Regions from separate parts of the Rhodoferax sp. GW821-FHT02C08 genome, predicted to be linked through region 2. Evidence: predicted binding sites of a transcription regulator. Region 2 holds the regulator's gene; each other region holds the start of a gene.

Region 1 (3,123 bases), on a different contig from region 2:
GTGAGGCTTATATAAGCTGGCAGTCGGATGACGGAGGGGTAATCGCAGAAGCTGGGCGCATTAATTTGCGCTATGGGCCTAGCTATGGCTACAACCCAACAGATTTTTTCCGCGATGGTAGCTTGCGTGCGGTAACCACTGCTGATCCTTTCGCTCTGCGAGAGAATCGGCTGGGCACTGTCATGCTGAGGGCGCAAAGCCTATGGGCTGGCGGCTCTTTGTCTGTTGCATTTGCTCCCAAGATGGCAGACAACCCTAATCAGGACACCTGGAGCCTAGACCTTGGGTCTACCAATAATCGGGATAGGGCTTTAGTGGTGCTCGGGAGTCAATTTTCTCAGCGGGTAAGTAGTCAATTCTTCGTCTATAAGCAAGATGGTCTTTCGTCTGCTCTGGGGGCTAATTTGACAGCTTTGTTGTCGGACGCTGCCGTGGCGCATTTGGAGTGGTCGCGCAGTAAGGAGTCTGATTTATTGAGCCGTGTTGCGGGTCTGCCAACCAGTACTTCAACACGTAACCGATTTGCGGGTGGGGCAACTTACACCACGTTGAGTAAGTTGTCCGTAACCGCCGAATATGAATATAACGGCTTCGCACCGGACAAGCCTGACTGGTCTGCACCAGGAATGGGGGGAGCTTTGGCTCAACAAGCCTATCTAAGCGAATCTTTGCGATTGCAAGAACTTGCTTCTCGTCAAGCCTACTTGGTGTATGTAACGCAAAAGGGCCTTTTTCTCAAGGACTTGGATTTGACAGCTTACCTGCGGGTCAACATGGGCGATAGCAGCCGGCTTGCTTGGCTGGAATTGCGACACCATTGGGCTAAGTTTGATTTGACGTTTCAATTGCAGCAGAACATGGGGCGTACAGGTAGTGACTTCGGAAGTCTGCCGGACCGTCGAGCCATGCAGGTCTTGGGCACTTACTTTTTCTAACTTCTGCGACTTGAGCTAATGAGGCGCCCTGTCGAGAAATCTTACACATCGATGTTGAAAAACTGAATTTTGTTTTATAAGTCATTGATTTTTATGGATTTTTTGTGATTGGCATACTGCGTGCTTTAAGTAATCAACGGTCGATTCCGCAGTGGACCAGACTGTTTAACTTTCACTCTAAGGGGTACATCATGAAATTTTCAATGCCAAAAGTCTCCGCTGCAGCAATGGCGGCTGGTGTTGTGCTCGCATTGAGCGCAGGTTCTGCGTCTGCGGTCCCAACATTCACTATCGATAGCAGCGCGATCATTGGCGGTGCAACTGCGTTGAAAACTGGCGACAAGTTTTCTGGCACGTCGTCGGAACTTCTGCACACCACCGCAACTGGTCACACCGGTTCCGGTTGGCTGCAAGTTAGCACGCTGGATTTGCTGGGTTCGCCAGTAAAAGGTTTTGGTAGCGTGCTCGGCTCCTACGGTTTGTATGTGACTTTTGATCTGGTTGATACTTATGTGGGTGGCGGGAGTGGTGTAAATACTCCGAACAGCGTTAACCAGTTGACCCTGCTGAACTTCAAGGTATGGGCTGATCCATCGAACAACAACTCGTTCACTGCAGCAAGCGCCGCTGGAACTGGTACTGAAGCAAGCGTTTCCGGTACTGGTGACGACATCCTGTTGGGCTATGGTTCTTTATTGAACGGCGTGACCGGTTTTAACAGCTTGGGTGGTGCATATGTCAATGCTGTTAATACCTTTGCTCTGTGCACGGGTGCTGGCACCGCAGAAATTGGCGCAACCGCGATACCTTCTGCAGATTGCACCAGCGGAACTGGCAAGAGTTTCTTTGTTGATCCTGATCCGTTTTACACATTTGCTTTCACGGAGATGAATAACACGACTCAGGGCCTTACAAGCAATGGCAATTTGGTTGCTATTACTCAAGCTACAGGTGCTGTTGACTTCAACAGCGTGCCTGAGCCAGGCTCCCTGGCATTGTTTGGTGTAGGTTTGGCTGGTTTGGCTGCATCCGCAAGCCGCCGCAAGTCTGCCAAGTAAGGTAAATGTCTTCTATTCAAATTTGAATCAAGTTTGAACTAAATTAAAAGCGAGGTTTTACCTCGCTTTTTTTTGCCTACTATATAGGGAAATACATATATTTCTAAGTTGGCGTAGAGAGGGGGGATTTTATTAAATCTCTTCTGATGTATTGAGTGAGAGGTAATCTTGATGTTCTGATGCTGGGCGCACTGGCCCGTCCCATGCGAAACACCATGATTGGTAAACTTTCAGGAGCGATTTCTCTCCAACCAGAAACCAGTGTTGATCTAAGCTTATCGGATGCGCCTTGGCCAGAGTTATTAGGAAGTGCCAACATGGCTGAGGCAGCCAATGGTTGCATGGCCATTCCCAATTGTGTTGCTCTTAACCATATACGTTCCAAGGCTGCACCTACGGAGATGGCACCTTTTTCTATTCCTATCGTTGTAGTCAGCAGACCCAGCGCAGGGGCTTGCCAGCAAGGTAAGAGGCCAGCCCTTAATCCGATAATGTGATGCGCGCCAAAGAAACTTAATGACCGCATTAAATTCCAGCTTCGTAGAGCCTTAAAAATTGGTCGCATGGGACTTTCAATACTTAGTGCGCCTGGCGGGAGTAAATTTTCTGCTGTTTCGCTCCACTTTAGGTCAAAGCGAATAGATGAAAAAAGATCCTCATGCAATGATTTTTGCAAAAATCTTTCGCTCTCAGCACGCCAAATAAGCTGAAGCGCTTTTTTTCGTTGCATGCCTGTCAACCATATTAGCTGTACTCCATCAATGCTGGCGGCTGCATCATTTAAAGAATTGACTTGATGGTCATTAAGCTTTGAACCTCGATACATTCGCCGATTGGTATGCCTATGGGGAATTGCGTCTGCAAGTTCGTCGATAATAGATTCGGTAATGTTATGAAATTGTAATTCTGCAAATGGGTTTGAGCTGTTGTGCTTGTAGAGCCAGGTGATGTCGCTGCTCAGGCCAAGTGCAAGAGCTTGTATTCGCATGTTTTCTATTACGGCGCCAATAGATACAAGGCCCAGCGTCAAACGAATGGGCTCAACTGTTGCAGCAAACGCAAGTGAGGGCCACAATCGGATAGCGGAGTCTAAGATTTCCATCTGAAATACATGTTGATTGTCTGCAGAT
Region 2 (3,123 bases):
ACGGAAGGCCACATCGCTACCGAAGATCTGCGTCTCGGGCTCGTGCTCGGCGGCGTGGGCCTGCTCCTGGATGGCGCTCCACACATGGGGCTGGAAGGGCAACAGCTTCTCAAAGCCAAAGCGGCGCAGGCTGCCGGGCGCAATATTGCAGGCGATCTGCGCGGCCTCGATGGCAATGGTGCCGCTGCCGCAGCAGGGGTCGTACAGGGGCGTGGTGCCATCCCAGCCGCTGGCGGCGATCATGGCGGCGGCCAGGGTTTCCTTCAACGGCGCATCGCCCTTGTCTTCACGCCAGCCACGTTTGAACAGCGCGTCGCCCGAGGTGTCAATGTAGATGGTGGCGCGCTCGGTGGTCAGGTGCAGGTAGATGCGCACATCGGGCCACTGCACATTCACGTCGGGGCGCACGCCGGTCTTGAAGCGGAAGCGGTCGGCCACCGCGTCCTTCACCTTCAACGCAGCGAAGTTCAGCGAATTGAGCGGGCTGTGCTGGGCCGTGACCTCGATCTTGAAGCTTTGCTTGGGCGTGAACCAGATCTCCCAGGCCACGTTGCTGGCGGCTTCGTACAGGTCTTTTTCGCTGCGGTATTCGGTGTTGGACAGCTCGATCAGCACGCGCTGCGCCAGGCGGCTGTGCAGGTTCAGCCGCATCGCGTCGCGCCAGGAGGAGCGCACCAGCGTGCCGCCCCGCATCACCCGCAGGTCTTCGCCCTGCAGGCCGGTAATGCCATGCACCTCTTCGGCCAGCAGCTCTTCCACGCCGGCGGCGCAGGGTAAAAATAATTGGAGTTGGTTCATATCGTTATTTCCATGGTGTCACGCTACGCAGCCTGGGGCAAGCGGGGGCGAAGCTCTTTCCTCCAGCTGCGGCATACCGTGCACGCGGCCTGGGGGAGAGCATGTTCTACAGCGCTTTGCGCAGGTTCGTGGGGGCTATGCGCAGCGCTTCGCGGTACTTGGCCACGGTGCGACGCGCGCATTCAATGCCCTGCTCTTTCAGCATGTCGGACAGCTGGCTGTCGCTGAGCGGCTTCTTTGGGTCTTCGGACGAGACAAACTGCTTGATCAGCGCGCGCACCGCGGTGCTGGACGCATTGCCGCCGGTCTCCGTCCCCAGGGACGAGCCGAAGAAATACTTCAGCTCGAAGGTGCCGTAGGGCGTGGCCATGTATTTGGCGGTGGTCACGCGGCTGATGGTGGACTCGTGCAGTCCCAACTCGTCGGCGATCTCGCGCAGCACCAGAGGACGCATGGCCAGCGCGCCGTGGCTGAAGAAGTTCTTCTGCCGTTCCACGATGGCGTTGCTGACCCGCAAAATCGTGTCGAAGCGCTGCTGGATGTTCTTGATGAACCAGCGCGCCTCCTGCAGACGCTGCTGCAGCGCGGCGTTGTTCGACGAATCCTTGCCGCCGCCCTTGTGCTGGCGCAGCGCATTGGCATAGATATCGTGCACGCGCAGGCGCGGCATGACCTCGGCATTCAGCTGCACCCGGAAGCGGGCCTGGGCGCCACGCCCGACCTTGACCACGATCACGTCGGGCACCACGATGTTGCGCTCCACATCGACAAAGCGCCGCCCCGGCTTGGGCTCCAGCCGGGCGATCAGCGCCATGGCAGCCTTGATATCGGTCTCGGTGGCGCGGCACAACTGGGCCAGGCGCTTCACATCGCGCCGGGCCAGCAGGTCCATGGACTGGCGGCAGATGCGCATGGCCACCTTGCGCGCCGGGTCATCGCCCAGCACGGGCTGCAAACCCTCCAGCTGCAGCAACAGGCATTCACCCAGATGCCGCGCGCCCACGCCCGCCGGCTCCAGGCTTTGCAGCAGGCTCAGGGCCACGGTAAAGCGGTGTACCAGCTCTTCCACGGCCTCGGCGTCGTCGCCCGCCAGACCACGCGCCAGGGTTTCGAAATCGTCTTCCAGGTAGCCGTCGTCATTCAGCGATTCGATCAAAAAGCGCAGCGCTGCCTGGTCCACCTCACCCAGCCGCAGGGCCAGGGCCTGGCGGTGCAGAAAGCTGGTCAGCGACTCCTGGTTGCGGGCCAGCTCGGTGGCGTCCATCTCGCCGTCTTCACCCAGGTTGTTCTGGCGCGCCGGGGCATCGCCGCCCCATTCGCTGTCGTCGGGTTTGATCTCGGAAGTGCCATCGCCATCCCAGCTGGTGTCGTCACCGCCGGTTAAAGGGGATTCGGCATCATTTGGGGCTTCTACGCTGGATTCACTTGCGTATTCAGCTACAGAACTTGTAGCAATTTCAGCCTCGCGCTCCCCTGTGCTGACCGGCGTGTCGGACTGGGCCAAGCCGAACTCCTCACGTGCAGCCTCGTCCATATTGCGTTCCAGAAACGGGTTGTCGTCCAGCATCTGGTCCACTTCCTGGCTCAGTTCCAGGGTGGACAGTTGCAGCAGGCGGATGGACTGCTGCAGCTGGGGCGTCAGCGCCAGATGCTGTGAAACGCGTAGGGATAAGCCTTGCTTCATCGGAGCATCACATCTTGAAATGTTCGCCGAGGTAGACGCGACGCACATCGGCGTTGTCCACGATCTCGGACGGCGTGCCCTCGGCCAGCACATTGCCGTCGCTGATGATGTAGGCGTGGTCGCAAATGCCCAGCGTTTCGCGCACATTGTGGTCGGTGATCAGCACGCCGATGCCACGCGACTTCAGGAAGCCGATGATGCGCTGGATCTCGATCACCGCAATCGGGTCGATACCGGCAAAAGGCTCGTCCAGCAAAATGAAACGCGGCTGGGTGGCCAGGGCACGGGCGATTTCCACGCGGCGGCGCTCGCCACCAGACAGGGCCATGGCCGACGAATCGCGCAAATGCTCCACCCGCAAATCCTGCAGCAACGCCGTCAGGCGCTTTTCGATCTCGGCGCGGGTGAGGGACTTGCCGGCCTTGTCGTGCTGCAATTCCAGCACGGCGCGCACATTTTCTTCCACCGTGAGCTTGCGGAAAATCGAGGCTTCCTGGGGCAGATAGCTCAGGCCCAGGCGCGAACGCCGGTGGATGGGCATGTGCTCCACCGACTGGCCGTCGATGGAAATATGCCCGCCATCGGCCCGCACCAGGCCCACGATCATGTAGAAGGAAGTGGTTTTGCCCGCGCCGTTGGGG
Region 3 (3,123 bases), on a different contig from region 2:
GAAGATGTTGAAGTCGCCCAGCGACTTTTGCGTCTTGACGGACAGGGTCTTGGTGCCCGCTGGGTCCCACACCACCAGGTCGGCATCGGCGCCGGCCACCACGCAGCCTTTGCGCGGGTAGATGTTGAACAGCTTGGCGGCGTTGGCCGAGGTAATGGCGACGAACTCGCTGGGCGTGAGGCGGCCGCTGTTCACGCCTTCGTCCCAGATCACGGCCAGGCGTTCTTCCACGCCACCGCAGCCGTTCGGGATCTTGCTGAAGTCGTCCTTGCCGGCGGCCTTTTGCGCGGCGCAGAAGGTGCAATGGTCGGTCGCGGTGGTGTGCAGATGGCCGGCCTGCAGGCCGTGCCACAGCGCGTCCTGGTTGGTCTTGTTGCGGAACGGCGGGCTCATCACATGGCCGGCGGCATAGGCAAAGTCCGGGTTGCGGTACACGCTGTCGTCCACCGTCAAGTGGCCTGCTAGCACCTCGCCGTACACGCGCTGGCCGGCGGCGCGGGCGCGGGCAATGGCCTCGGCCGATTCGGCACACGACACATGCACCACGTAGATCGGCACGTTCAGCACATTGGCGATGGCGATGGCGCGCTGCGCGGCCTCGGCCTCTACCGCGGGCGGGCGCGACAACGGGTGGCCTTCGGGGCCGAGGATGCCCTTGGCCTTCATGTCGGCTTGCAGCAGGTACACCAGCTCGCCGTTCTCGGCGTGCACCGTGGGCATGGCGCCGAGTTCCAGCGCGCGCTTGAAGCTGTTCACCAGGGTTTCGTCGTCGCACATGATGGCGTTTTTATAGGCCATGAAGTGCTTGAAGCTGTTCACGCCCTCGTCCTGCACCAGGGTACCCATGTCGCGGTGCACGCTCTCGTCCCACCAGGTCACGGCAACGTGGAAGCTGTAGTCGGCGGCGGACTTTTCGGCCCATTCGCGCCAGGTGCGGTAGGCGTCCATCAGCGGCTGCTTCGGGCTGGGGATGACGAAGTCGATGATGCTGGTGGTGCCGCCGGCCAGGCCGGCCGCCGTGCCGCTGTAGAAGTCGTCCATGGTCACCGTGCCCATGAACGGCAGCTGCATATGCGTGTGCGGGTCGATGCCGCCGGGCATAACGTATTGGCCGCCGGCATCCACCACCTGGGCGCCTGCGGGTGCTGCCAGGTTGTCGCCGACTTCAGCGATCTTGCCGTCGATACACAAGACATCGGCGCGGAATGCGCGGTCGGCGTTAACTACCGTGCCGCCTCGGATCAAAACACTGGTCATGGTTGCTCCTAAATTAGTAGCTGGTGGCGCAGTTATTGTCTGCGCTACAAGCATATTTAATGCCTATTTTGTTGGACCTCAACCTACCATCTACCCCGTTCGCCCTGAGCTTGTCGAAGGAGCCTGCCCTGAGCCTGTCGAAGGGCCTGCTCAAGCGTAAAAGGGCTTCGACAAGCTCAGCCCGAACGGGGGAGAGCCTTGGTTAAGCGGCGGTGCGCATCGGGTTATTGGCGTGCGTCGTCCAATCCGCATGTTTATCGCTCACGATGAGGCCAGTGCGCAAGTCTTTTTCGCCGGGCTTCAAATCGCGCAGCGAAATGGTGTTGGGCACCGGGCAGACGGTGACGCAGAGGTTGCAGCCCACGCATTCGTCTTCCATCACCTCGAAGTGGCGCACGCCGTCTTTCATCTTGGTGATGGCCTGGTGCGAGGTGTCTTCGCAGGCGATGTGGCAGCGGCCGCAGGAGATGCACGAGTCCTGGTTGATGACGGCCTTGCTGACGTGGTTCAGGTTCAGGTTCTTCCACTCCTTGACCGTGGGCAGGGCCGCACCGCGGAAATCGTCCAGGCTCTTGAAGCCCTTGCTGTCCATGTAGTCCGACAGGCCCGAGGCCATCTCCTGCACGATCTTGAAGCCGAACACCATGGCTGCGGTGCAGACCTGCACCGTGCCGGCACCCAGGGCGATGAAGTCCAGTGCGTCGCGCCAGTTGCCCACGCCGCCGATGCCGCTGATCGGCAGGCCGCGGGTTTCGGCGTCGCGGCCGATCTCGGCCACCATGTTCAGTGCGATGGGTTTGACCGCCGGGCCGCAGTAGCCGCCGTGCGAACCCAGGCCACCGGTGGTGGGCGACATCATCAATGTGTCCGGGTCCACGCCGATGATGGAGTTGATGGTGTTGATCAGCGACACCGCGTCGGCACCGCCGCGTTTGGCGGCGCGGGCGGGCATGCGGATGTCGGTGATGTTGGGCGTGAGCTTCACGATGACCGGCAGCTTGCTGTACTGCTTGCACCAGGCGGTGACCATCTCGATGTACTCGGGCACCTGGCCCACGGCAGCGCCCATGCCGCGCTCGCTCATGCCGTGCGGGCAGCCGAAGTTCAGTTCGATGGCGTCGGCGCCGGTGTCTTCGACGCGCGGCAGGATGGCTTTCCACGACGATTCCACGCAGGGCACCATCAGCGAGACGATCATTGCGCGGTCGGGCCAGTTGCGCTTGACCTCGGTGATCTCGCGCAGGTTCAGCTCCAGGTCGCGGTCGGTGATCAACTCGATATTGTTGAAGCCCAGCATGCGCCGGTCGTTTGACAGCAGGGCGCCATAGCGCGGGCCGTTGACGTTGACGACCGGCGGGCCGGCTTCGCCCAGCGTCTTCCAGACCACGCCGCCCCAGCCGGCTTCGAAAGCGCGGTTCACGTTGTAGGCCTTGTCGGTGGGTGGCGCGGAGGCCAGCCAGAAGGGGTTGGGCGTCTTCACGCCGGCGAAGGTGGTGGACAGATCAGCCATGGTTCAATTCCTTGTGCATGCTTTCAGCGGCGCGTTTGCCGTGCTCTACGGCTTCTACGGTCAGGTCGCGGCCGCCGGCGCGACAGTCGCCACCGGCCCATACGCCCTGCAGGTTGGTCTTGCCGTCTTCGGCGGTCACGATGCGGCCGCCTTGCAGGGTCAAGCCAGTGGCTTGCAGCGGGCTGTCGTCCAGCTTCTGACCGATGGCCTTGAACACCATGTCGGCACCCAGCACCAGCTCCTTGCCGGTGGCCTGCAGCTTGCCGTCCACCAGGGTTTGCTCGGCAAAGCGCACGCCGGTGGCGTGGCTGCTGCCCAGCACTTCGACCGGTGCCAGCCAGTGGTGCAGCACCACG
Region 4 (3,123 bases), on a different contig from region 2:
ATATTGGATGGCGTGGGCGAGATGAAACATACCTTGCGTAAGCGCTCCAGCTCATCTTCGCTGATATCGGGCTCTACGCCTAGACGGGCATAGCGAATGGATTCACGCATATCGTTCAAGATAAGCACGTCTGGCGGACCGCCCGGCGGCTGGCGACCAATATGGGCTGCATCCAACTTGAGCCTGCGCATGCTGGCATCCACATTGAAATAATCACGCACGATGAGCCCCAGCACAATGCAGGCACCACATAACAGCCCCAGTAGCACCCACTTGCCGCAACTCCACACAACGCGGCGACGCGACCGCTGATTCAGCATGCCCATGACCAACCCGGTTGGCAGCAAAAAATAGGCATGGTGCAAAGGCAATTCAACCATAGCATGCAAACCGATGACCGCCACAAAGAGCACTAAAACTGCATCTTCAAGGTTGGACACTCGCAACAAAGTGCGAGTGAACCACACCACAATGGACAAGGACACCAGCACGCCGATAGGAATACCGCACCACAGTACCAAGTCCAAAAACAAGTTGTGCGAATGCATAAAGAAGGAAGCTAGGCTGGCGTGGTTCTGGGCAACTGCCAGCTGTGCCACAACCAGCTGGTTCCAACCATAGCCCCACCAGAGTTGGTGCCGGATCGCATCCAAAAACAAGATGTAAGCTTCCAGACGTAACTGGGAGGACTCCCCCCCCAAAGTAGCCGACCGAATCTGTATACCCAACCCCATCCAATCACTCAAAGTCTGCAGCGACAAGGAGCACGCCACAAAGTACAGCAGCAATAACATGGCAACCCAGGGAGCCCGAGCAGGCAGCCAGCCCCTCCACATCCAGGCTGCACAAGTCAAGGCAAACAAAGCAATCGACGCAATCCGCGACTGCGTCAAGGCAATACCAAACAACAGAAAAACGGCAGCAAAAGCTACAACCCTTCCACGGATTTTTTGTCGCGCCATTCCCCAGACACAAGCCAACAAGCCCCACAACAGCAGGGTCGCCAACTGGTTGGGTTGCCCCAAATTGGCAGACGGTCTGCCGGGAGAAAACTGCTCTGCCCATATTTGCATGACCTCAGTGAAATCGCCCAACTCCAACCACTCACGCAGCTGCAAACCCACTGACACGAAGGCCGCAATACCAATGGCAAAAAACAGACCATCTGCCGCCCGCCCAGGCGTCGCGGACTCCCAGCGCGCTCCTACTAAGAGTGCTAAAAGCAAGCCAAGCACAAATAGCGTACTCACCCAGACCTGACCACTGAAAAATAGGATGCCTGTTGCGTACTGCAGTAATGGCGTCAACGCCAATAGCGCAATCAGGGTTGTGAAGGCATGCCATTGCACAGCCTCCCGAAATCTCACGACGACAGCAACGGAGGCCAGTGCCAGCATGGCTGCCACCCAGGCATCGGTATGGAATGTAGGCCAGGGATAGTAGTGGTTGGGCAGCAACCATCCCAACGCCAGTAACGGCACCCATAGGCTAAGCCATAGCGGTGGAAGAGGATCTTTAGCAATCAATGGTTTCAGAACCTAGAAGTTCAGCCAGATATATAAGGTTTGTACGGCCCATAAAAAAAGCCCCCGAAGGGGCTTTAGATGCCATGGATTTTACTGGCAGCTGGCAGGGCGGTACTTGGTAGCAATGGAACCACCGCAAACCCAGGTAACCTGGCTGGTCGTGGCATCCACCGTTCCCGTCAAAGTAATAGTCGAACCGCTGATCTTCGCTTCACCTTGCGCCGTAGCAGTAATTAAGCCTGTGGTGGTAGCAGAAGACGTGTAACCCACCGACTGCACATACTTAGATGACTGGCTAGAAATTGAAAAACTAGCAGTTGTAGGCATGCCCCCGTTCACCTGGGCCATCTCCGAAACGGCAGTACGACCGGATGATGCAGCCAAAATAACTTCCGAAACCTTCGCACGCACAGTGTAGTCCTGGTATGCAGGCAACGCCACAGCAGCCAAAATACCAATGATCGCCACAACGATCATCAGTTCGATAAGGGTGAAACCTTGTTGGATTGAACGCTTCATCAAAAGCTCCTAAAAGAAAGTGTTGAGACAGTCATACCCAGCACATAGCGTGCCAGAGGAATATGTCACGGATTGCAGCCAACCATGCTTGTTTTGGTCAAAAAAGCGCCCAATCACTGACAGCAATGTCACTTCATTACAACCTCACAGCAGGAATGACATTTTTGGCAAGAGTGTCCCAGCTTTGTAAATCTAGACCGCAAACACCTGTCCCGCCTGCAGCCAGCGGATGTCATGCGGAATATTCTGGCCTACGGGCAGCACGGCTTCGAACTGGGCAATCTCGTCCATGATGAGCTCGGTCTCGAAGGGCTTGGTATGGGTGATGTAGATCGGGAAGCGCTGCGTGCCTATGCCCTTTAGCTCCTCCGCCAGGGTCTCGGGGGACAAATGCAGGCTACGACGGGCCAGATCTTTTTCACGGTTGCTGAACGCAGTTTCAATCACCAGAGCGGCTACATCCAGCTGCGCCAAGCGCAGCCAGAATGCGGGGTTGCGCTCCGTGTCGCCTGTGAATACCCAGCTTGGCCCATCCGCGGATACGGCGTAACCCACGGCGGGCACAGAATGTACGGCAGGCAAGGCCTCAATACGCTTGTCACGAACATGCACTATCTGGCCCAGGCTGATTTCGTTGAAACGGATAAATGGCTCAGCCACTGAGGGAATCACGCTGAAGTCCGGCCAAATCACGTTATTGAAAATATGCGCTTTGAGCGCGGCAATGGTGCCAGCCAGCGCATAAATCTGAAATGGTCCGGTTCGCTGAGAAGCCACAGCGTCCACCATCAAGGGCAGCGCTGCAACGTGGTCCAAGTGGGAGTGGGTCAGGAAGATATGGTTGACTGCACACATTTCATCCAATGTGAGATCGCCAACGCCGGTACCGGCATCAATCAAGACATCAGAATCAACCAAAAAGGACGTGGTTCTGCAGTCTTTGGCAATGGCTCCAGAGCATCCCAGCACACGGACCTTCATGACCAGACCCTTTGATTCATTTTGAAAATGGGCCGCGCCATCCCATCGGTGTCAGCTACGGAAGTAGGCTTCTTGAAGCAGCGCGGTGCCCATGCTT

The links. Region 2 encodes sigma-54, which starts transcription at its own class of promoters, with help from an activator protein. Its sites were predicted from a motif close to TGGCANGNAANCTGCTTT; they were not measured.
Region 1: pepA (flocculation-associated PEP-CTERM protein PepA) is a predicted target of sigma-54. The motif match lies at 1,045-1,062, and genes of this name have one in related genera.
Region 3: hydA (dihydropyrimidinase) is a predicted target of sigma-54. The motif match lies at 1,305-1,322, and genes of this name have one in related genera.
Region 4: AC07VY_RS03315 (pilin) is a predicted target of sigma-54. The motif match lies at 2,083-2,100, and genes of this name have one in related genera.

What each region holds. Positions count from the first base shown of each region.
Region 1 covers NZ_JBWKVR010000009.1:96,910-100,032, reverse strand. Annotated here, with positions in the region: gene AC07VY_RS13165 (hypothetical protein) at 1-935, shown strand, start outside; gene pepA (flocculation-associated PEP-CTERM protein PepA) at 1,127-1,993, shown strand; gene AC07VY_RS13155 (hypothetical protein) at 2,097-3,123, opposite strand, start outside.
Region 2 covers NZ_JBWKVR010000023.1:47,456-50,578, forward strand. Annotated here, with positions in the region: gene AC07VY_RS21935 (THUMP domain-containing class I SAM-dependent RNA methyltransferase) at 1-798, opposite strand, end outside; gene AC07VY_RS21940 (RNA polymerase factor sigma-54) at 905-2,482, opposite strand; gene lptB (LPS export ABC transporter ATP-binding protein) at 2,490-3,123, opposite strand, start outside.
Region 3 covers NZ_JBWKVR010000002.1:132,645-135,767, reverse strand. Annotated here, with positions in the region: gene hydA (dihydropyrimidinase) at 1-1,257, opposite strand, end outside; gene preA (NAD-dependent dihydropyrimidine dehydrogenase subunit PreA) at 1,460-2,767, opposite strand; gene AC07VY_RS02855 (NAD(P)-dependent oxidoreductase) at 2,760-3,123, opposite strand, start outside.
Region 4 covers NZ_JBWKVR010000002.1:229,491-232,613, forward strand. Annotated here, with positions in the region: gene AC07VY_RS03310 (PglL family O-oligosaccharyltransferase) at 1-1,397, opposite strand, end outside; gene AC07VY_RS03315 (pilin) at 1,617-2,045, opposite strand; gene AC07VY_RS03320 (3',5'-cyclic-nucleotide phosphodiesterase) at 2,238-3,026, opposite strand.